One region of the Corynebacterium qintianiae genome, then DNA from elsewhere that is predicted to be linked to it. Evidence: predicted binding sites of a transcription regulator. Region 1 holds the regulator's gene; each other region holds the start of a gene.
The links. The regulator LexA, encoded in region 1, represses DNA repair genes until DNA is damaged. The targets are predictions, from matches to a motif close to CGAACANNTGTTCG.

Region 1 (5,697 bases):
GCCGATGAAGGCGACGTCGGCGCGCATGAGCGCGAGGGAGCGCAGCGCGGTGGCACCGACAACTGCTTGGGTGATTGCGCGGACCGACCCGCCCAGAAGCTGAACGTGAGGCAGGCCCGAGGTCGAAAGCTCCAGGGCGATAGGCAGAGAGTTAGTTACGATCGGCCACGAACGCGCCCGCGGGTCCGAGGCCAGCAGGCTGGAAAACGCGTTGATGGACGTGCCGGAGTCGAGGAAGATCCCGCCCTCGGACTGACCGGGGAGGTATTTCAGGGCAGCCCGCGCAATAGTGGACTTTGCGGCGGACGCGGAACGGGATCGGGCGTCGAGCGGGAACTCGGTGGTGAGATACGACTGGCTGGCCACGGCGCCGCCGTGCACCCGGTGCACCACTCCCTCGCGATTGAGCACGGCAAGATCGCGCCGGACTGTCTCGGCGGTCACGTCGAACTTCTCAGCCAGCTCGGTAACGTTGACGCGGCCCTCGACCGCGGTCAACGACGCGATCTGGCGTCTGCGTTCTTCTGCGTACATACTCAGGCAGTCCTTGAAGGGGGCAGGGGGCGGGAGGAACCGCATGCCATTGTTCCAAAAGAAACATGCCCGGTTAAGTGAGATTGCGCCCGCTCGCCCCCGACCGGGGTTAGCGAACGGGCGTAGCAGGGCGCTACAGGGTGCGGAAAACGGAAACTACGCGGCCCATGATCTCAGCCTCGTCCCCCTTTATCGGGGAGAAAGCGTCATTATGGGGGAGCAGCCAGACGCCGGTGGAGTCCTTGTGGAACTCCTTGACAGTCGCTTCGCCGTCCAAAAGCGCGGCGACAAACTCGCCCTCCTCCGCAACCGGCTGGGAGCGCACCACAACCCAGTCGCCGTCGAGGATGCCGGCGTCGCGCATGGACTCACCCACAACCTGCAGCATGTAGAGCTCGCCCTCGCCGAGCAGCTCCTGCGGCAGGGGGAAGTAGTTGTCGATGTTCTCCTCGGCGAGGATTGGCGAGCCCGCGGCAATTTGTCCCACGACCGGGACGAAGCGTGGCTGGGAGGCCTCCTCCGGGGTTGGCTCCGACTTCGGCTTCACCTTCCGCGACGGCGCGGCGGAGTCGGGGAGGTGGCGGAGATCCACAGCGCGCGGCTTGTTCGGATCGCGGCGCAAGAAGCCCTTCTTCTCCAGCTCCTTGAGCTGGTAAGCGACGGAGGACGTGGACTGCAAGCCGGCGGCGTCACCGATCTCCCGGATGCTTGGCGGGTAACCCCGCAGGACCACTGCGTCCTGAATGACCTCCAGGATGCGCCGCTGTCTGTCGGACAGGACACTCATATCGAGATTGTTCGGATTGTCTTTCTTGCGTGGCATCGGTGCTCCTCGTGTTGCCGTTGACGGCGTGTTTCATGCTGCGCCTGCAAAACTACCAGAAGTGGCAAGTTTGTTCGACATTTTCGTCGCTCCTCTGGACAACGAGCTTTGCCGGTGCTATAAATCGAACACAGAGGCGGAATCGAACATGTGAACGGTTAAGTGTTCGACGGTGTCCGACCCGCTCGTACAATAAGGGCAGACAACAAAGGAGACGACAATGACCATTCAGCTTGAACGCGTTTATACAGCACCGACGTCCGAGGGGCCGGCCTTACTGCGCACTCTTCCGGCCGACATGTGGGACCTTCCGGCATCGGCACCCGCCGCGCGAAAGGCGGTCCATGTTCGAACGCTGGAACCGGGCTCTCGAAATCGTGAGCGCCGTCCGCTCGGTGAAATAGGGCTACGCCCCACGCGGGAGGAAGCGTTCGAAACTCGCCACGAAAACCGTGCAAACGTTTTTATGGGTGCGGCACTCGGACTGGCACTCATCCTCGGTTCGGCCGCCGGCGGTGCGTTCTCCGGTGATGCTGCAATACACCCCGAAGTTTCTACGGTGGAGAATGTAACCGCTCACGCTCGTTAGGCTGGTTGAGGGTGAGCGGGAGTAGGATTTTAGCCATGCACTGCCCGTTTTGCCATCACGAACAGTCGCGGGTGCTCGATTCCCGCGTGATTGATGCGGGATCCGCTATCCGCCGCCGACGCGAGTGTTCGGATTGCGGCGGCCGGTTCACTACCGTGGAGAAGGCTATTCTCATGGTGGTTAAGCGCAACGGGGTGAGCGAGCCCTTCGACCGGGACAAACTGATCAGTGGCGTGCGCCGCGCGTGCCAAGGCCGGGATGTTTCGGATGATGCGCTCAAACGCCTCGCTCAACAAGTGGAGGAAACGGTGCGTGGCCAGGGGAGTTCTCAGGTTAATGCGAACGACGTCGGGCTGGCCGTCCTCGAGCCGTTGCGGGCGCTCGATGAGGTGGCGTACCTGCGTTTCGCCTCCGTGTACAAATCTTTCGAATCTGCCGACGACTTCGAATCCGAGATCCGCCTCATGCGTCGCCGAGACCGCGACGCCTTCTAGTGCCGGCCCACGGCTTCGCGTTGACGAGCACTACGCGAGGGTGTCGATCATTTTCTCCACCCGCCGCTGACTCACGGGCTTGGGCGTGCCTAGACGCTGTGCGAACAGACTGACCCGCAACTCTTGAATCCGCCACAGTATGTCCTTGACCGCCCGCGTCTTCTCGCGCCCCGGGGGAAGCGACCGCAACTTAGTGTCCAGATAGGCGTGGGTGGACGCGACAGCGTCTTGACGGTCGGCGTCGCGGTCGGGGTCTAAGGTCATGTCGTCGAGGCGGATACGCATGGCGGCGATGTAGCGGGGAACGTGCTGCAGGTGCTCCATCCCGTGGATAGTGACCGCGTGGGGCGGCAAAAAGAATCTCAGCTGCCCGCGCATGTCATCGATCGCAGGCCCACTCCACTTCTCCAGCTCCTGAGATATGTTCGCGTATTCCACCAGCGCCGGGGCGAGGGCGACCACTTTCTGTCGCACAGCTGAGGGGACCTTCGGCTTGACTTCCTTCACCAGCGCGTCGAACTCCTCCGGTGATCGCACCGGCCCGCCGGCCGCGAACATAAGATCGCGGATGGTGGCAACGCGAGCGTCCTCGACGAGACCGGCCGCGCCTCCGTGGGGATAATGGTCCACTGCGACCTTGTGACGCAACGGCAAGCCCTTCGTCATCTGGCCCTGATTGACGGTGATCTCCCGCAGGAGCAGCGTCAGCGTTGCCGTCACCATCGACGCGTCCGCCGCCGCCTTCGTCGGGTGGACGGTGACTTTGACGCCATCGGGCGTAGCTTCGAGCGCGGGGTAGGTGTCGACCTCGTTGCCCTCGATCTTCGCAGCCACCGTCTCCGGCACGGTCCCCAGAGTGTCCGCCGTCCACTTCTTCGCGGCCGCCGTCTCCGTGGTGCGCCCCGCTTTGGACACCGACGAGCGTATCTTCCCGGCCTGGCGTCGCTTGAGTTCCGCCAGGTCTTTGTCGTGGTCAAGGACGCCACCGCGCTTATCGATCGCGGCGAACGTCACCTTGAGGTGGTCGGGCAGCGCCGACGGGCGGAAGTCGGACGCGTTGATGCCGGCGCCGCCGACGGAGCGCAGCGCGGCCGCGAGTTCATCGGACAAGGGCGCGGCGAATGGTGCGAGCTTGGGCAGTGCCATGGCTGCGAAGTCTGGCGCTGGGACGACGGAGCGTCGCAAAGCTTTCGGCAGAGTCCGAATCAGCTCGGTAACCAGCTCAAGGCGCAACCCTGGCACGAGCCAGTCGAAGCCCTCCGCTGAGAAACCCGCCAACAGCGGGACGGGAACCTCGACGGTGACGCCGTCGAACGGGTCGCCGGGCTCGAACGTGTAGCGCAGCGCGTAGTCGATGGAACCCTGGCGCCACACGGCGGGGAAGGAGGCGTCGGAGGCATCGACGGTGTCACTGACAAGTTCGTCCGGGTCGAAGTCGAGGAAAGACGCGTCTTCGTGGCGCTTCTTCTTCCACCACGAGTCGAAGTGGCGCGCGGTGGTCACGTCTGCGGGCAGACGGGAATCGTAGAAGTCGAACAGCGTGTCCTCATCCACGACGAGGCCGCGGCGGCGGACCTTGTCTTCTACGGTAGCGGCGTCGGCGAGCAAAGCCTCGTTGTGCTCGATGAACTTGTGGTGGCGGTTCCAATCGCCGCCGATGAGGGCGTGGCGGATGAACATGTTGCGCGCCCCGTCCGCGTCGACGCGGTGGTAGGGCACGAGGCGGTCGCGCACAATCGGCAGACCGTACAGCAGCGACGTTTGGTGCACCATCGCAGCCGAGCGCTTGCGTGACCACACCGGCTCAGAATAGCTGTGTTTCAGCAGTTCACCCGCTGCCTTCTCCACCCACTCGGGCTGGATCTTGGCGACGTCGCGCGCCCACAACCGGGACGTCTCCACCAGCTCGGCGGCCATGAGGAACTCTGGCGGCTTCTTCGACAGCAAGGAGCCGGGGAACACAAGAAATCGGGTGCCGCGCGTGCCCTGGAACTCTTTCGAGTTGCCGTCGCGTACGCCGATGTTGGACAGCAGGCCCGTCAGCAGCGACTTGTGGATCGCGTCCGAGTCGCGCTCGCCCGCCACATTCTCGGCGCGCGACCAACCCAGCTGCTTCTCGACGTCGCGGAGCTGACGCACCAGGTCGTACCACTCGCGGATGCGCATGTAGTGCAGGTACTCGCGCTTCATCCGCTTGCGGAAGGCGTTGCCAGTCAGCTCGTCACGGGACTCGTTGATGTAATCCCACAGCTTCAGCGCGGAGGCGAAGTCGGAGGCGGAGTCCTTGAAGCGGGCGTGGGCCTGGTCGGCCTGAGCCTGGAACTCGAGCGGGCGCTCGCGCACGTCCTGGATGGTCATGTAGGAGACGATGACCGTGACGTCGTCGAGCACGCCGAACCGGTTGGCTTCGACGAGCATGCGCGCCATCTTCGGGTCGACCGGGATACGGCTGATGTCGCGGCCGATGCCGGTGAGCACCGGTGCCCCGTCGCGCTCCTTGTCCGAGATGGCCCCGAGCTCGTGCAGCACCAACAGACCGTCTCGGATGGACTTCGGGTCCGGTGGTTGGAGGAAGGGGAACTCGCTGATGTCGCCGAGCCGCAGCGAGATCATCTGCAGAATGACGCTGGCGAGGTTCGTGCGCAGAATCTCCGGGTCGGTGAACTCCGGCCGCGCGTTGAAGTTCTCCTCCGAGTAGAGGCGGATTGCGATGCCGTCAGCGACGCGGCCCGAGCGGCCGGAGCGCTGGTTGGCGGAAGCCTGGGAGATCTCCTCGATGGGCAGGCGTTGCACCTTTGTGCGGGTGGAGTATCGGGAGATGCGCGCCAGGCCCGTGTCCACCACGTAGTGGATGCCGGGCACCGTGAGCGACGTCTCAGCGATGTTGGTGGACAGTACGATACGTCGGCCCGTGTGGGGGGAGAACACCCGGTGCTGCTCCGCGTTGGAGAGACGACCAAACAGGGGAGTGACTTCCACACCACGCCAGCGCTTCTTCTCAATCGCCTCCATGCAGTCGCGGATGTCGCGCTCCGAAGCGAGAAAGCACAGAATGTCGCCGTTTCCCTCCTTCATCAGCTCCTCGACGGCCAAGACAACGCCGTCGATCATGTCGATGTCCACGTCCTTGCCGTTGGCGTTCTCCACCAGCGGGCGGTACCGGATCTCCACCGGGTAGGTGCGCCCGGAGACCTCGATGATCGGGGCCGGTTTGCCCTCAGCGTCGGCGAAGTGCCCGGCGAAGCGCTCCGGGTCGA
Region 2 (5,697 bases), 170 kb from region 1:
CTCGCTCCCACCCGATCTGGATGCTCTCCTCGTAACCCCTTCACACCTCTACCCCGTGGGCGGAACAATGCCGGCTGCGCGCCGTGCCGCGCTCCTCGAATGGGCCACTCGGAACCGCGTCGTGGTCATCGAGGACGACTTCAACAGCGAGCTGCGCTACCGGGTGTCCCCCCAGCCCACCATGGCGACGCTGGCCACCGAGGCCTGTGTGATCACCCTCGGTACATTTTCGACTTTGTTGAGCAGGCACCTCAGCGCAGGGTACGTCGTCGCGGACGTGGCTATGGCGGACTCCCTTCAAGTCACACGGGGGTTACTCGGCATGCCTGTTTCCCCGGTGACACAGCACGCGATCGCCCGTCTTCTCGAGGGCGGATTCGTTCGCCGTAATACGAAGTCAGTGCACAGCCGCCTGGCGCATCGTCGAGAGATCCTGAGTACTTCCGTACTGCCCGCGCTGCGTATTCTTGGCGCGGACATCATCGAGCGTGAGGAGTCCCTCGGTGTGGACATGGTTGTCAGGTTCTCCGAGAGGAGCGCACGAACCGATTTTGTGGCGACGCTGACTCGCCTGGGGGTGGAGTGCGGGGAAGTAGGTACGCAGTCAAGTGAAGGCCTACTGCTGAGTTTCGCGCACCTCGACGACGCGGATTTCGACCGGGCCGTCGAGATTCTGTCTTCCGTTGGCAAGAGCGCTACCGCCAATCCACAGAGTTGTACTCCTCGAGGGTAAAGGCATCGTCATCGCGTACAGGCAACCCCCGACTGTGGCTCACGTACCGGGATCCGTCCGGGAAGGTGAAATGGATGTCCCCGCAATCCTTCAAGATCTTGACGTAGCCGTCGCTGACGAGGCTGTGACAGGCAGAGCACAGAGGCAACAAGTTCTCGAGGTCGGTGAGTCCCCCGTCCGCCCATTCGTGGATGTGGTGCATTTCCATAAAGCGCGTATGCGAGCAACCGGGCATCGCACATTCTCCCCGCCACATCAGCATGAGGGCGTTGACTTGGGCGTCATTAGCCAGGCGGAAACTACGCCCGGTGTTGAGAACGAGGCCTTCCTCATCGACCCTGTTCACACGGTACGATGCGTTGCTGAGAAAGCACTCCACCGCGGCCGAAGGAGCTCCCGGGTTATTGGGCAGATACGCTCTTCCGTCCTTGGACATCACGATGTTCACATGGGCCCCCGGGGCACGCAAGGTGTTGCGCGGTCGACTCAACGCGATGTTGACCATGCCCATAAAGGCGCTGACCAGTGCTTCCCTGAGCGGCAGCCCAAATCCCGAACAACCGGCCGCCCTGCGTTTCCGCCTATCCAGCTCGGCACCGAGCCGCCCCGGGTGTATCTCGCCGTTGTCCCCGCCCAGGGAATCCCAGTCGACGTCTTGCCAGGCCAATTCACCGACTTTCATCGCAGCCATCACGCGCGCGCCTTCTGACGCGTTAAAGTCGGCCCACATACCGACACGGCCGTCGCGCCGGGCCTTCAATCTCACGTAGGTCTGCCGGGGTGGCTTCCCAGTCTCTTCCCGGTACATAAGCAGGGCTAGCTCGAGTTCGTGGTACGGCATCGTCACGGCTAGTTCCACGAGCTCCGCTTCGTTCCCCGGGGTCAGATGTGGTAGCAGGAGCCGGACCTTTGAATACGTTGTTTGTCCCGCCAGGAATGCTTCCGCGAGCAACTCGAAGGCCGCCATGGCACGGGCCACCTTGACGTATTCGTGCGCGGTTGAGTTTGAAAGTGAGAGGGCCCGCACCATCCACGCCGCTGTGGAGCGCGCACCGAACCGGGTGGCAAGGTTCCAGGCGTCAAAAAGCGAAATGGCCAGCAGAACTTCTGCTTACGGGTGAATGTCCCGAAACCGTCTTCGATAGCGGCGACGATATGTTTATCGGATTTGAGTTGATCATGCAGGTCTAAAACTTTTGTTGTCATGGTGCCCCCAACGGGATGGATCGTGTGTTCGTTAACTTCGATCCGAACCATAACAAGCAGGTACGACAAGTTCGGTGACCTGCGCAAACGTCGTGAAAAAGTCCGCAATGCGGACTTTCACTCCTCGGTCAGCACCTCCGCGGAAACAACGCGGCGGCCCTGGCGCCCGGTGATGCGGGCCCACTCGTCCGGGTTTGTGGTGTTCGGCAGGTCTTCGTTCTCATCCTGCTCGGCGCGCACGGCGGCGTGCAGGTGATCGGAGCTCACGCCGCTTGTCGACGCCCCCGCGATGTGGTCCTTGATAGCCATCTTCTTTGCCCGGTCAGCGATGTTTGCAATCATCGCGCCGGAGACGAAGTCGGAGTAGTGGAGCACTTCGGTGGAACCGTCGACAAGCTCGAGGCGCACGAACGGGCGGGGCTCGAATAAAGCGGCAACCGCGGCGCGGATAAGCGTGGCTACGGGTTCGGCATGCGGGACGGACTCGGTGAGGTGGCGTGCGAAGATGTCCGCGGCCTCCGCCCGGTTCGGGCGGGAGACACGGATCTTGATGTCGAGGCGACCGGGGCGCAGGATGGCGGGATCAATGAGTTCCTCGCGGTTCGTCGCGCCGATGACGATGACGTTGGCGATGTCCTCGACGCCGTCGATCTCGGTGAGCAGCTGCGGGACCACTGTTGTCTCCATATCGGAGGACACGCCCGAGCCGCGGGTGCGGAAGATGGACTCCATCTCGTCGAAGAATACGATGACGGGCCGGCCGTCCGAGGCGAGCTCGCGGGCGCGCTCGAAAATGAGACGGATGCGGCGCTCAGTCTCACCGACGAACTTGTTGAGGAGCTCAGGGCCTTTGACGTTGATGAAATGCGCCGAGCCGCCGTCGCCGATTCGGTTGGACAGCGAGTTGGCCACGGCTTTTGCGATGAGCGTCTTCCCGCAACCGGGCGGGCCGTACAAGAGCAGGCCTTTCGGCGGGGCGAGGTCGTAGGCGCGGTAGAGCTCGGGGTGGGCGAAAGGCAGCTCGACGGAGTCGCGGATCGTCTCGATCTGCGTGGCCAGGCCGCCAATGTCGGCGTAGGTCACGTCCGGGACTTCCTCGAGGGACAGCTGGTTGACCTCAGTCTTGGGCACGCGCTCGAAGGCGTAGCCGACGCGCGGATCGTATAGAAGGGTGTCACCGGAGCGCGCGGTAGCGAGCAGCGGCTGGGCGAGGTGGACAAGGGTTTCCGCACCCTGCTGGTCCGCGACGACCGCGCGGTCCGTACCAATTCGCTCGACCATCGTGCCCAGTTGACCGGCAGTGTCGAAGCCGCAGGCCTCGACGATGACGGTGCCGTCGCCGAGACGCACCAGCGCGCCGGGCACGAGCGAGCCAGGCGCGACGTTGGGCGATACCTTGACGCGCATCCGCCGGCCCGAGGTGAAAATCTCGGCCTCCAACCCCTTGCGCGAGCCGGAGAGGTAGACACCGTACGGATTGGCAGGCTCCTCGAGCGATTCGAGCTGCGCGTAAAGGTCGTTGAGCTTGTCCCGCGATGCCTTAAGTAACTCGGCGAGTTGCTTATTGCGCGAGCTCATCGCCTGGTTCTCGCGCTTGAGCTCACGGATCTCTGGGCCGAAAGCGCCGTCCTCTATAGCCATGGGTCTACCCTACCGCCGGGCTTTGCGCTGGGGACGCGGCGGCGTGACGCCGTCGGCAAGCCTGCGCGTCCACACCAGAAACGCGGTGTGCGCGTTCATCCGGTGCTCCGGGCGGGTGGCCAGCCCGTCGACTTTCCACTCGCGCAGCAGCGTCTCCCAAGCGCGCGGTTCCGTGAAGCATTTCGCCTCGCGGATTGTCTCCATGATGTTCATTAGCTGCGGTACGGTGGCCACGTACGTCATGAACACGCCGCCCGGGATGAGCAGGTCCTTGACAGTGTCGATGAACAGCCACGGCTCAACCATGTCGAGAATGATGCGGTCGACCGGCCCGCCGAGTTCGTCGCGAGTGATCGCACCGAAGTCACCGAGGCGCGGCTCCCACCACTGCGGCTCGGACCCAAAGTAATCCTTGACGTTATCGCGGGCGAAAGCGAAGTGGTCCTCCCTGATCTCGTAGGAAAACACCTTGCCCTCGGGCCCGACCGCGCGCAACAAGGACATGGACAACGCGCCGGAGCCCGCGCCCGCCTCAAGCACGCGCGCGCCCATGAAAATGTCGCCCTCGACCAGAATCTGGGCTGCATCCTTCGGGTAAATCACCGCGGCGCCGCGGGGCATGGACAGGACGTGGTCGACCAGCAGGTGGCGGAAGCAGAGGAAATCAGACCCGAGCGAGCTCTTGACCACGCTGCCCTCGTCGGCCCCGATAATGTCGTCGTGCGCGACAATGCCCTTGTGGGTGTGGAACTGCCCGCCTGCGACGAGTTCGACCGTAAAGTGCCGGCGCTTCGCGTCGGTGAGCTGGACTTTGTCGCCTGCCTGGAAGGGTCCGGAATACATGGGGCTAGTATGCCTCACCGCATGTTTCGGGTGTTAACGGGCGCTTCCTGTTGCAGGGCTGGCAAACAGCTGATAAAAACGGGAAGTGAGGCACACGCAACAGGAAAATTAATAACAGGTTGTTGGTCACACTGTGACGCGTCCGCCGCCACCGGGGGGATCGGCGGCGGACGGGTGCCTTGGGGTTAGTGTCCCGCCATGAACGCCGTCAGCGCTTCGACGAACCATTCCATATCCCGCACGCCGGCCTGCTCGCGTGCCGAGTGCATGGACAGAAGCGGGACGCCCACGTCCACCGTCGGAATGCCTAGCCTGGTGGAGGAAATCGGCCCGATTGTAGAACCGCACGGCACATCGTTGTGGCCGACGAAGGTCTGCACGGGAACGTTGGCTGCCCGGCACACCCGGACCCACTCGGCTTCTGTCACGGCATCGGACGCGTAGCGCTGGTTGGCGTTGATCTTGAGCACGGGGCCTCTGTTCAGCAGGGGGCGGTGGGTCGGGTCGTGCTTGCCCGGAAAGTTCGGGTGCACGGAGTGTGCGGCGTCAGCGGAAACAGCGATCGAGTTCGCGTAGAACTCCACCGGGTCTCCCACGGCTGTGGCGAGCCGGGCCAGCACCCGTTCCAACAGCGGCCCGCCCGCACCGGTGGCAGAGGCGGAGCCGACCTCCTCGTGGTTGAAAGAGGCGAGGACCAGGATGTCGCGCGCCTCATGCCGAGCACCCAACAGCGCCCGCAGTGACGCCCACACGCTCGTCAGGTTGTCTAGGCGCCCGGCCATGATCGACTCTCCAACGACCGCGGCGGGCTGAGCGTCGGTTGAGATGAGCTCGTGCGCCAACACATCGGCCGCATCGACGCCGGCGGCGCGTGCCACGATCGCCGAGAGTGGCGTATCCCCGCCGAGCACGGGCTGGGTGTGTACCTGCCGGTCGATCTCCGGTGCGCCACCGTTGCAAAGATGAATCGCGAGGTTGGGCACGCGGGCCACCGCGCCAGTGTCTACCAGCCTCTCGGAGCGGTCCGCGCAGATCACGCGGCCGGCGAAGCGAATGTCGCGGTCGAACCAGCTCGACAAAATTGGGCCGCCGTACACTTCGACAGCGACCTGCCGAAAGCCTTCGCGAAGGAAATCAGGGTCGGGCTTGACCATGAGGCCAGGCGAATCGGTGTGCGACCCGATGATGCGCACGCGCGGGTTCGGGTTCTCCGGCACCCACCAGGCCAGCACCGCTCCCCCGCAGACCATGACGTGGCCGCCGGGGGTGACATC
Region 3 (5,697 bases), 560 kb from region 1:
TCATCGTCGCCGCGGCCCGCGCCGCGTGCCAACCGGTGCTGCCCGCGGTCCCTCCGATCACGGTCAAACAGGGAAGCGAGTACGACTTCGAGGAGTTGACCCGCGACATCACCCACTGCGCCTACGAACACGTGGACATGGTGGCCAAGCGCGGGGAGTTTGCCACCCGCGGCGGGATCATCGACGTTTTCCCCACCACTGCCGAGCACCCGGTGCGCATTGAGTTCTGGGGTGACGAAGTCACCGACATCCGCACATTCGCCGTCGCGGATCAGCGCACCATCGATGACGTTGCCTCCGTCGAGCTGTTCCCCGCCCGCCAGCTGCTTATCGACGCCACCGTGGCCGCCAAGGCTGACACCCTCGCGCGCGAGCACCCCTCGAACCCGGCCCTTGTGCAGTTGCTGACGCGCATCTCCGAGGGCCATCATGCCGACGGCATGGAGGCGCTGATCCCGGCACTGACGGACAAGCCTTACAAGGTGCTGCCCGAGCTCTTGCCCGCCGGTTCAGTTGTGCTCGTGACCTCGCCGGAGAAGGTCCGCGCGCGCATCGCGGACCTCGAGGCAACAGACAAGGAGTTCCTCGAGGCCGGGTGGGAGGCCGCCGCGATGGGGGCGCAGGGCCCCGTCGCCGTGGAGGGCCTGGACGTCTCCGCGTCCTCGTACCGCTCCTTCGATTCGCTCGAGGTTTCCGCCCGCAAGGCGGGTCAATCGTGGTGGACATTCGCACCGCCCGGCATGTTCGCGGCCGATGATTCCGAGACCCTGCCGCTGGAATTCGAGGCCGCGCCCGCGCCGAAGGGTGAGCCGAAGGCGATTGAGCAGCTCTACGCCACGCTGAAGCTGCATGTGCAGAAGAACAACGGCACCGCGGCGTTTGTCGCGCCCGCCAAAGGAACCGTCGAGCGCTTCGCCGAGCGCCTGCGCGAGCACGGAGTCTCCGCGCGCATTGCTACACCGGGTCTCGAGCCTGTCGACGGCCAGGTCACGCTATACCAGGCCCTATCCCACGCGGGTCTCGTCTTCCCGGGGCCCAAGCTGGTGGTGGTCACTGAGACCGATGTGACCGGTAACCGCGTCGGCGATATCGCGGGCGCGAAGCGCCGCGCCCCCCGCCGCCGGGGCCGCGTCGACCCCCTGTCGCTCCAACCCGGTGACCATGTGGTGCACGAGACCCACGGCATCGGCAAGTTCGTCAAAATGGCGGAGCGCACGATCAAGGCCGGTGACGAGGACTCGCGCCGGGAGTACATCGTGCTCGAGTACCAGCCGGCGAAGCGGGGCCAGCCCAACGACCAGCTCTGGGTTCCCATGGAATCCCTGGACCTGTTGTCGAAGTACTCGGGCGGGGAGCAGCCGTCGCTAAGCAAAATGGGCGGCTCCGACTGGAAGAACACGAAGAAGAAGGCGCGGGCGGCCGTGCGCGAGATCGCGGGCGAGCTGGTGCAGCTCTACGCCAAGCGGCAGGCCGCGCCGGGCCATGCGTTCGCGGCGGATACTCCGTGGCAAGCGGAGATGGAGGACAATTTCCCGTTCGTAGAGACCGAGGACCAGCTCGCCGCGATCGACGCGGTCAAGGACGACATGGAAAAGCCCGTGCCGATGGACCGCGTCATCGTGGGCGACGTCGGCTTCGGCAAGACCGAGGTGGCCGTGCGCGCCGCGTTCAAGGCGGTGCAGGACGGCAAGCAGGTCGCCGTGCTCGTGCCCACCACGCTGTTGGCGCAGCAGCACTACACCACGTTCACCACGCGCATGGACGGCTTCGGCGTGAACATCCGCGAGCTGTCCCGCTTCACCTCGGCCAAGGAATCCAAGGAGGCCCTCGCGGGGCTCGCCGACGGCTCCGTGGACATCGTCATCGGCACCCATCGCCTTCTCGCCACCGGCGTGCAGTGGAAGAACCTCGGGCTTATCGTCGTGGACGAGGAGCAGCGCTTCGGTGTGGAGCACAAGGAGCACATCAAGGCGCTGAAGGCGCACGTTGACGTGCTGACCATGACTGCGACCCCGATCCCGCGCACCCTCGAGATGTCGCTGACCGGCATCCGCGAGATGACGTCGATCACCACCCCTCCCGAGGACCGCCACCCGGTGCTCACCTACGTTGGCCCGCAGGAGGACAAGCAAATCGCGGCGGCGATCAGGCGCGAGCTGCTTCGCGACGGCCAGGTCTTCTACATCCACAACAAAGTCGCAGACATCGAGAAAGCGGCGCGCCGGATCCGCGACCTAGTGCCCGAGGCGCGCGTCGTGGTCGCGCACGGACAGATGTCGGAGCAGGTCCTCGACCAGACGGTGCAGGGGTTCTGGGACCGCGAGTACGACGTGCTGGTGTGCACCACGATTGTGGAGACGGGCCTGGACATCGCCAACGCCAACACCCTGGTCGTGGAGAACGCACAGAACATGGGCTTGTCACAGCTGCACCAGCTGCGCGGGCGCGTCGGTCGCTCCCGTGACCGCGCCTACGCGTATTTCTTGTACCCCAAGGACAAGACGCTGACGGAGACCTCCTACGACCGCCTAGCCACGATCGCGCAGAACAACGACCTGGGATCCGGCATCGCGGTGGCGCAGAAGGACTTGGAGATGCGCGGCGCCGGCAACGTTCTCGGCGCGGAGCAGTCGGGCCACATCGCGGGTGTCGGCTTTGACATGTACGTCCGGCTCGTTGGGGAGGCTGTCGATACGTTCAAGGCTCTCATGACGGGTGAGACGGTCGATGCCACGGACAAGGGCCCGAAAGAGATCCGCGTGGACTTGCCCGTCGACGCCCATATCCCGGAAACCTACGTCAACTCCGAGCGCCTGCGGCTGGAGATCTACCGCAAGCTCGCTGAGGCGCGTGACGACGCCGCCCTGGCCACCGTCGCCGATGAAATGGCCGACCGCTTCGGCCCGCTGCCGCAGGAGGTCGAGCGCCTCATGGCGGTTGCGCGCCTGCGCCACCAGGCGCGCCGCGCCGGGGTTTCCGACATACTTGTCCAAGGCACGCGCATCAAGTTCCAGCCCGTCGAGTTGCCCGATTCCAAGCAAGTGCGCCTCAAACGCCTGTACCCGGGCTCGAACTACCGCGCCGCGGCGAAAGCGCTGCAGGTGCCGTTCCCCCGCGCGGCGAAGGGTGTGAACCAGCCGAACCTGCGCGACACGGAGCTGCTGCAGTGGGTCTCCGATTTCCTTTCGGAGATGTTCGGGGTGGAGAAGAAGGTCGTTGCAGTGGGCGAGTAAAGTATCGGGGCACGCCCCTATAGCCCAATTGGCAGAGGCAGCGGACTTAAAATCCGCGCAGTGTCGGTTCGAGTCCGACTGGGGGCACTTTTAGTCCGTACACTGGCCGGCATGGCTGACAACGACGTAACAAAGAGTGACATCATCGAGATCATGCGGGGCAAGTCCATCGGCATGCTCACCACCGTGGGTGATGACGGTGGCCTGTATTCCCATCCGATGGACACCCAGGAAGTCACCGACGACGGTGACGTGTACTTCGTCGTGGGCAAGGACAGCGAGCAGGGCGCTTGGCTGCAGAACACGCCGCAGGTGAACATGGCGTACTCCGACGCCGGGTCCTGGCTCTCCGTCGCGGGCACTGTCCGCTTCCTCGAGGGAGAGGAGCGCTCCGCGAAGATCGAACAGCTGTGGGACGACTCCATGTCCTCCTACTTTGACGGCAGGGACGACCCGAACTTGGGGGTCATGTTGCTCGATTCTGAGTCCGCCCAGTTCTGGGGCCATAAGGACGGCCGCGCCGCTGCTTTGTTCGACCTCGTGCGCACCCGCGTGACTGGCCAGGAGTCGACCGACGGGACCTCTACCGTCGAGCTGTAGTTTCGTCCTTGCGCGTCCACTGGTTGGGCGCGCTTTTCGCGCTAACCCATAAAATCGAACGTATGAATGAAAAATATCTTAAAAGCCCTTTGTATAACGCTTGACGGCGTACATCTGTTCGATTATGATTGTCGGTGAGGAAGGGGGAACAATGAAAAACGGTACTCACGAGCCGGACACGGCCCAGCGGTTTTTTCGGACGCAGCGTCCGGGGGAGGCGCGGGCGGAGCTTGCGCAACGCAAAAGGGATATCGACTACGAGCTCTATTCACCGTGGACCGACCCGACCTTCTTCGTCGACGACTTCGAGCTCGAAATTACCGAGATTCAGGAAGCGACGGGAGAAGGCAAGACAGCCGTCGAGAAAGCGATTTTTGCTTATCGACGCCTCGCTGACCTGCCCTGGCTGCGAGCCATACAGGACACCACCCGGGTGCTCGACCTCAAGCGGTTGATTGCCATAGACAATGTCATCGCGGAGCTCGGCCCGGAATTGTCCGGAGAGGTGCTGATGGTGCTCGACGAGTTCCTGGCGGCCATGTTCACGCCGAAGAAAGCCAACCAGCCGTTGCCGACCCCGAAGGCGATCGCTCACCGGCTGCGAAGGTTCATCGCGAAGCTGGATGAGCGGGTAGGTTACGACCCGGAAAAACGGACCCGCCGCAACAATCCGGCGGGAGACTTCACTCTCCACGATTTTACGGCGGGCAAACGTTTCGGGCTGACTGTGGAGTGCGACAACGCCACGCATGCCGCGATCCGCGAGTTCCGGCAGCAGGTCGCCAGGGAACACAAGCTCAGCGAGGCTGAGGCAGCCAAGCTCATCCTCACGGGGCGCCTCGAGGCGCAGCCGAAAGTCACCATCTTCGGGTACGCGCCGCTGACGCCGGAGGGTGATCTCGTGCCTGGGGCGTCCATCTACTTCCCAGGCAGCGGCTGGACCGATGCTGGCGGGACCGAAGCGTTCGAGGACATGGTGGATGGAAACCCGCCCCGCATTGTGGACCTGGATGAGGTTGCGCACCACGATGTGGAGGGTTACGTCCCCTCGGTGAATATGAGGGCGTACGCCGCGGCGCGAGACGGTGTCTGCGTGTGGCCAGGGTGCAATCGGGCGGCGGAGCATTGCCAGCTCGACCACCGCGTCCCGTTCCAGGAAGGCGGAGCGACCACCCCGGCCAATCTGTACTCCTTGTGCCAGAAACACCACAACGTCAAAACGGACCGCAGGGCATACTATCTGCCTGACCTTGTCACCGGTGATGTGGTCTGGCTATTCCCCGACGGCACCTACCAGCTTTCGGAACCCGAGGGATTCATCGGCGAGCAGCTCAACCAGTGCAACCCGCGATGGAACACCGACCTCGACACGAGACAGCGAGAACGAGACAAGGCGAACAGCTTCTACGCGCGGGGACACAAAATCCTCGACGAGTTCGACCGGGAGCGCGACATGGAGGCGTGCAAACTAGCAATCGGCGAGCTGGAGAAGGAATTCGGCATGAAGTTCCCGTTCCAACCGCCCCCACCCATGATCATCCACAACGCCGGGTTCATCGACGAAGCACCAGAAGCAGTCGAGGACTACGAAGCCCGCCTTCAGCGGCTCATCGAGAACGACCCGTACCTCAAATACGGCGATTCCATTTACTGAGGGGGAAAGAGAAAAAACAGGACAGCGACTGTGATGACCCCGCCTGTTGCAAAATTGAGCCAGAGGAAAACGCGCCATGCCCGGTTTACCTCCGCGGAGGTCTCATCGGTGACGTCAAGGAACCGGGCAGTGTTGGCCGCGTACCCGAGCCCCAGCAAGCCGACGACCCAGCCGGGGAAGGGCAGCGCAATGCAGATGACCGCGGAAATG
Region 4 (5,697 bases), 920 kb from region 1:
CACCGCACGCTCGGGGGAGGTAGACGCGCGCCGGGCAGGATTGATATCGGGGACCAACTAATCGGGGGATGCGCAGCGCGTTCCCGCAACACCGGATGCGCAGATCCGTATGTCGCGGGGGCGCGCTAAAGCTTTTAGTAGATGGCATCGCCGTATTTGAGGTACGGGTCGTTGTTGATGAGGCGCTCGATGCGTGCTTCGTAATCGGCAAGGGGTTCTGTTTCCTCGTCAATGAACCCCGCGTTGTGGGTAATCATGGGTTCGGGCGGGTCGAAGGGGAAATTCATGCCGTATTCGTTTTCGAGTGTGGTGAGGGCATCTTTGCAGGCAATTTCATCCCGCGTGTTTTCGAAGTCGTCGAGGATTTTGTGGCCCCGGGCGAAGAAGGTTCTCACCCGGTCGCGTTCACGCCGTCGCGCGTCAAGGTCGATGTTCCAGCGGGGGTTGCATCGGTTGAGCTGCTCGCCTATGAACCCCTCGGGCTCGGACAGTTGGTAGGTTCCATCGGAAAACAGCCAGACAACATCGCCTGTGACGGGATCGGGGAGGTAATACGCCCGCCGGTCGGTCTTGACGTTGTGATGTTTCTGGCACAGCGAATACAAGTTCGCGGGTGTGGTGGAACCACCTTCCTCGTATGGCACGCGGTGGTCGAGTTCGCAATGTTCAGCAGCGCGATCGCATCCGGGCCAGATGCAGGTTCCGTCGCGTGCGGCGGCGTAAGCTCTCATCGTTTCCGACGGGACGTAGCCGGCGATCTGGTGATCCGCCACCTTGTCGAGGTCGACGATGTGCGCTGTGGTGTCCTCGACGAGGTTCGCGAATGCCTCGGTTCCGTCGCCGTCGGTCCAGCCCTGGCCGGGGAAGTACACCGACGCTCCCGGCGCCACGTCGCCCTCAGAGGTCAGGGGTGCGTACCCGTAGATAGTGACTTTGATGTCGGCGTTGAGCCCGCCGGTGAGGATGAGACGCGTGGCTTGTTCTTCGGAGAGTTTATGTTCGCGGGCGACCTGCCGGCGAAACTCAGTGATTAGAGCGTAGGTGGCGCGGTCGCATTCGACGGTCATGCCCGAGCGTTTCACAGCCCGGTATTCGTGCACGGTGAAGTCGCCCGAGTCTTTGTCGCGCCGCGTGCGCTTTTTTTCGTCGTAGGCGACACCTTCGTCGAGTTTGGCGATAAACCTGCGCAACCGGTGGGTAATCGCATTCGGTGTGGGTAGGGGCTGGTCGGCTTTCACCGGCGTAAACATTGCAGCAAGGAACTCGTCGATCACCGCCAGGACCTCCCGGGTGAGTTCGGGGCCGAGCTCGGCGATAACGTTATCGACGGAAATGAGACGTTTCAGGTCGAGCACCCGGGTGGTGTCTTGGATGGCTCTGAGCCAGGGCAGGTCAATGAGACGTCGATAAGCGAAAACCGCCTTCTCGACAGCTGCCTTGCTCTCTCCGGTGGCCTCCTGGATCGCGGTTAATTCGCGCTCGAGGTCGTCGACGATGAACGTCGGATCGGCCCATGTCGAATACAACTCGTAATCGAGGTCGCGTTTGCGCTGTGCCAATTCTGCCCGCGCGTCGCCCGGGCGCTGTGTGCGGAAAAAGCGAGTGTCAGAGTGCTGGGTAGGGTTAGTCATGTTCCCCCTTTCGTTACAGCATATGATAATCGAACATATTAGCGTAGTCAAGTCTAAATGCAGGAAATACGGATAATTTCTAGGCAATACGTTCGAAATATATTCGAGCTGACGTGCGGGACGTTTTGGATCAGGTGAGATCGTGCCCTAGGCTGATCTACCTGTGTGTTCCCGTGTTGAAAGGCACGCACATGTCCGTCGGGTCTCCACCGGCCGCCGTCAGGACGTGTCGAGCGCACTGGCTTTTTCTGGCCGGCAGCCATCTAGACAGACTTTAAGGAGTCGTACATGTCTACTTACCATCCGAAGAGCGGTGACATTACCCGTCAGTGGTACGTCATCGACGCAACCGACGTGGTGCTGGGCAAGCTCGCTTCCACCGCAGCAGACATTCTGCGCGGCAAGCATAAGCCCCAGTTCGCGCCGAATGTCGACACTGGTGACCACGTCATCGTCATCAACGCCGACAAGGTCCACATTTCCTCGAACAAGCGCGAGCGTGAAATGCGCTACCGCCACTCCGGTTACCCGGGTGGTCTGAAGTCCATGACCCTTGGTCGCGCTCTGGATGAGCGCCCGGATCGCGTTGTCGAAGAGGCAATTCGCGGCATGATGCCGCACAACCGCCTCTCCCGCCAGTCCATCAAGAAGCTTCACGTCTTCGTCGGCTCCGAGCACCCGTACCAGGCTCAGAAGCCGGAAACCTTCGAGTTTAAGCAGGTGGCCCAGTAATGACCGAGCCGAACAACTACACCGACGAGAACTTCGAGACCGAGGTTGACGTCGACCTCGCAACCGCCGCGACGGAAGAGTTCAACTACACCATCGGCGACGCTGTCGCTCCCGAGGTTGAGGCCGGGTCTGATGAGGCTGTCGAGCCGGTTTCCCTGCACGAGGGCCCGATCCAGACCGTCGGCCGCCGTAAGCGCGCCATTGCCCGCGTCACCGTGACCGAGGGCGACGGCACCATCACCGTCAACGGCCGCGAGTTCGAGAACTACTTCCCGAACAAGCTGCACCAGCAGGACATTCTGCAGCCGTTGACACTGCTTGAGCGTGAAGGTCAGTTCAATATCAAGGCCACGATCACCGGTGGCGGCCCGACCGGCCAGTCCGGTGCACTGCGTTTGGCGATCGCCCGCGCGCTCAACGTGTACAACCCGGCCGAGCGCCCGACCCTGAAGAAGGCCGGCTTGCTTACCCGTGACGCCCGTGCCGTGGAGCGCAAGAAGGCTGGTTTGCACAAGGCCCGCCGCGCCCCGCAGTACTCCAAGCGTTAATTCACTTCAACGCGCCAGGCTCAAGCCGTCCCGCCCTCGTTGCGGGGCGGCTTTCGCCGTTTCACGGGGTGTGCATCTTGTCGCGACAGAAATATAGAGTCGTGCATAATTAGACGAATGACTCGATTGTTCGGAACTGACGGTGTACGCGGCTTAGCCAACGAAGTGCTGACAGCCCCCCTGGCTCTCAAGCTCGGTGCGGCAGCGGCGGCGGTGCTCACGGAGCACCGGAGCTCAGGCAAGCGGCGGCCGACCGCCATCATCGGACGAGACCCGCGGGTGTCCGGTGAAATGCTCGCTGCCGCGATGGCGGCCGGTATGGCGTCGAAGGGTGTGGACGTGTTGCGCGTAGGCGTCATCCCGACCCCGGGCCTCGCCTTTTTGACCGACGATTACGGCGCCGATATCGGTGTCATGATCTCGGCGTCGCACAACCCGATGCCCGACAACGGGATCAAGTTTTTCTCCGCCGGCGGGCGCAAGCTTCCCGACGACGTAGAGGATCGCATCGAGGAAGCGATGAACCACCTTGACGACACGGGCCCCACCGGCACCGGCATCGGCCGCGTCATCGAAGAGGCGCCGGACGCCCAGGAGCGCTACCTTGCCCACCTCAAGCGCGCTGTGACCACCGACCTTTCAGGCATCAAGGTTGTCGTCGATTGTGCCAACGGTGCCGCTTTCGAGGTCGCCCCCAAGGCGTACGCCGCGGCCGGAGCGGATGTGACGGCGATTTTCAACACCCCCGACGCCTTCAACATCAACGACGGATCGGGTTCGACCCACATGGAACAAATCCAACGGGCCGTGATCGCCCACGGAGCAGACATCGGCTTGGCGCACGACGGTGACGCCGATCGCTGCCTAGCCGTGGATGCGGCAGGTAACATCATCGACGGTGACCAGATCATGGCGATTCTGGCAACGGGGATGAGGGACAAAAACATCCTCCAGGAGAACACCCTAGTAGCCACGGTGATGAGCAACCTCGGCCTTAAGCTCGCGATGCAACGCGAGGGTATCGCGATGAAAGAGACGAAGGTTGGCGACCGCTATGTTCTGGAGGAGCTGGGCCGCGGAGGATACTCGCTCGGTGGCGAGCAGTCGGGACACATCGTCGTTCCCCAGCACGCAACCACCGGTGACGGCACCTTGTCGGGCCTTCTGTTGATGGCGCGGATGGCGGAAACGGGTAAGAGCCTCCAGGAGCTCGCCAGCGTGATGACGGTGCTGCCGCAAGTGTTGATCAACGTTCCCGTCGCGGACAAGTCCCGCATTGCCGACGCCCCGTCGGTCAAGGAAGCCGTCGCTGAGGCCGGTGTAGAGCTCGGCGACAGCGGCCGCGTCCTGCTCCGCCCGTCGGGCACGGAGGAGATTTTCCGCGTCATGGTGGAGGCGTCAGAGGAGGAGCAGGCGCGCAAAATTGCGGGGCGGCTGGCGGCCGTCGTGTCGTCTGTGTAAGTTCGGGGCTGTACCCGCGATCCCGGTGGCCGAAAGAAAATCGGGGATCGAGGGAACCACACCCGGCTCGGGGGAGTCTAATCAGGGTGCAACTGTTTGTAGGGCGTGCCCTCTACTGGGCCGCCAGGGGGAATGGGGAATCTCGTGGAACATCCGCTTCACGTGGATCCGGAGGCAGTCCGTGAACGGCTGACCGTCGCGATCGCGCAGTACGAGGAAGTGATTTCGCAGCTTAGAGCTGCGCCACCGGCGCTGCCAATCGACGCTGTCGGCAGCGGTTTTCCAGACTCGGGTCGGGCTTTGGCTGAAGCGCTGGAGGGAATGCAGAGTCTCAACGTGCAGTTCTTGGAAAACCGCGTGGACGGCTGGCGCCAGGTGATGCGGTTGATGGACACTGTGGAGCAGGCGGACGGTGTCCATGCTTCGGGATTGGGGTTGCTATGACCGCGGTAACCGCGAACATTGATTCGCTCGCAGCGGAAGCTGCGTCCGTCCCGGGAGCTGACCCGGCGACGCTGTCTCGAATCTTCTCGCTCGCCGATGAAATCAACTCGCAGTACCGCAAGATTGACGGCATGAACCTCGAAGTGGTCTCTGCCAGTTCCGGCAGGTTGCTCGGTTCCGGAGGGGGCAGTTCCAGCGGGTCGCGCGGTGGAGGTATCGGCGGATTCCTGCTCAAATTCGCCATCGACGTGGTGAGCAAGATCGGAGCCGACGGCGCCTCGAGTTGGTTCCACGGAATCGGCGTCTCCGGCGACGAGGACGGCCGCGAGAACGCGGAGGAGACACAGGGTAACAACGCTCGCGAGATCCACCACGACGTGCAGGCTGCATGCAGGTCCATGACGGATATAGACCTGACGGCGAATACCGCAATCGGCGGAGTGACGGAGGTGATGGCGGGTCTCCTGGCGGTCGTGCGCATTCACCCGGTTGGACGGGCAGTGGCGATCGTCCTGCCACTCGTAGCCCAGGGAATGGAACAGATTCTTGGGATCGTCGAGGACCGCAACACCCAGATGGAGGGTTGTCTCGGTGCGGTGACCGACAGGTGCAATGCCATGCTCGACCACCAGCCGGCCCTACCTCGGGAATGGGAATGCCCGGTGCCGGCGGCTCGCGACTGCGAGACAGCCCGGCCCACCACACCTGATGCTCCTTGCCCGACCCCGGGAGCTCCCGCCGTAACAGCGCCTGCCACCGAAGAGTGTATCGAGCGGCTGGTGAAAACTGTCCCGTCCGCCCTCGACGAGGTGAAGACGCAGGCTGCCTCCGTGGCCGCCTCGGCTCCAGTCAACATCGCATTCGACTTCGACGTGGAGCGC

Region 2: a site for LexA is predicted at 1,957-1,970, ahead of G7Y29_RS05430 (HNH endonuclease signature motif containing protein). Genes of this name have one in related genera too.
Region 3: a site for LexA is predicted at 3,941-3,954, ahead of G7Y29_RS03570 (HNH endonuclease signature motif containing protein). Genes of this name have one in related genera too.
Region 4: a site for LexA is predicted at 1,662-1,675, ahead of G7Y29_RS01820 (HNH endonuclease signature motif containing protein). Genes of this name have one in related genera too.

The regions. Positions count from the first base shown of each region.
Region 1 covers NZ_CP064955.1:1,273,988-1,279,684, reverse strand. The annotation lists gene G7Y29_RS06325 (DeoR/GlpR family DNA-binding transcription regulator) at 1-534, opposite strand, end outside; gene lexA (transcriptional repressor LexA) at 668-1,357, opposite strand; gene G7Y29_RS06315 (hypothetical protein) at 1,578-1,946, shown strand; gene nrdR (transcriptional regulator NrdR) at 1,982-2,440, shown strand; gene hrpA (ATP-dependent RNA helicase HrpA) at 2,471-5,697, opposite strand, start outside.
Region 2 covers NZ_CP064955.1:1,100,254-1,105,950, forward strand. The annotation lists gene pdxR (MocR-like pyridoxine biosynthesis transcription factor PdxR) at 1-733, shown strand, start outside; gene G7Y29_RS05430 (HNH endonuclease signature motif containing protein) at 696-1,700, opposite strand; gene arc (proteasome ATPase) at 2,057-3,580, opposite strand; gene G7Y29_RS05440 (tRNA (adenine-N1)-methyltransferase) at 3,590-4,423, opposite strand; gene G7Y29_RS05445 (M18 family aminopeptidase) at 4,609-5,697, opposite strand, start outside.
Region 3 covers NZ_CP064955.1:710,601-716,297, forward strand. The annotation lists gene mfd (transcription-repair coupling factor) at 1-3,233, shown strand, start outside; tRNA gene G7Y29_RS03560 (tRNA-Leu) at 3,247-3,320, shown strand; gene G7Y29_RS03565 (pyridoxamine 5'-phosphate oxidase family protein) at 3,345-3,833, shown strand; gene G7Y29_RS03570 (HNH endonuclease signature motif containing protein) at 3,985-5,487, shown strand; gene G7Y29_RS03575 (prenyltransferase) at 5,481-5,697, opposite strand, start outside.
Region 4 covers NZ_CP064955.1:351,759-357,455, forward strand. The annotation lists gene G7Y29_RS01820 (HNH endonuclease signature motif containing protein) at 135-1,631, opposite strand; gene rplM (50S ribosomal protein L13) at 1,920-2,363, shown strand; gene rpsI (30S ribosomal protein S9) at 2,363-2,911, shown strand; gene glmM (phosphoglucosamine mutase) at 3,029-4,372, shown strand; gene G7Y29_RS01840 (hypothetical protein) at 4,517-4,816, shown strand; gene G7Y29_RS01845 (hypothetical protein) at 4,813-5,697, shown strand, end outside.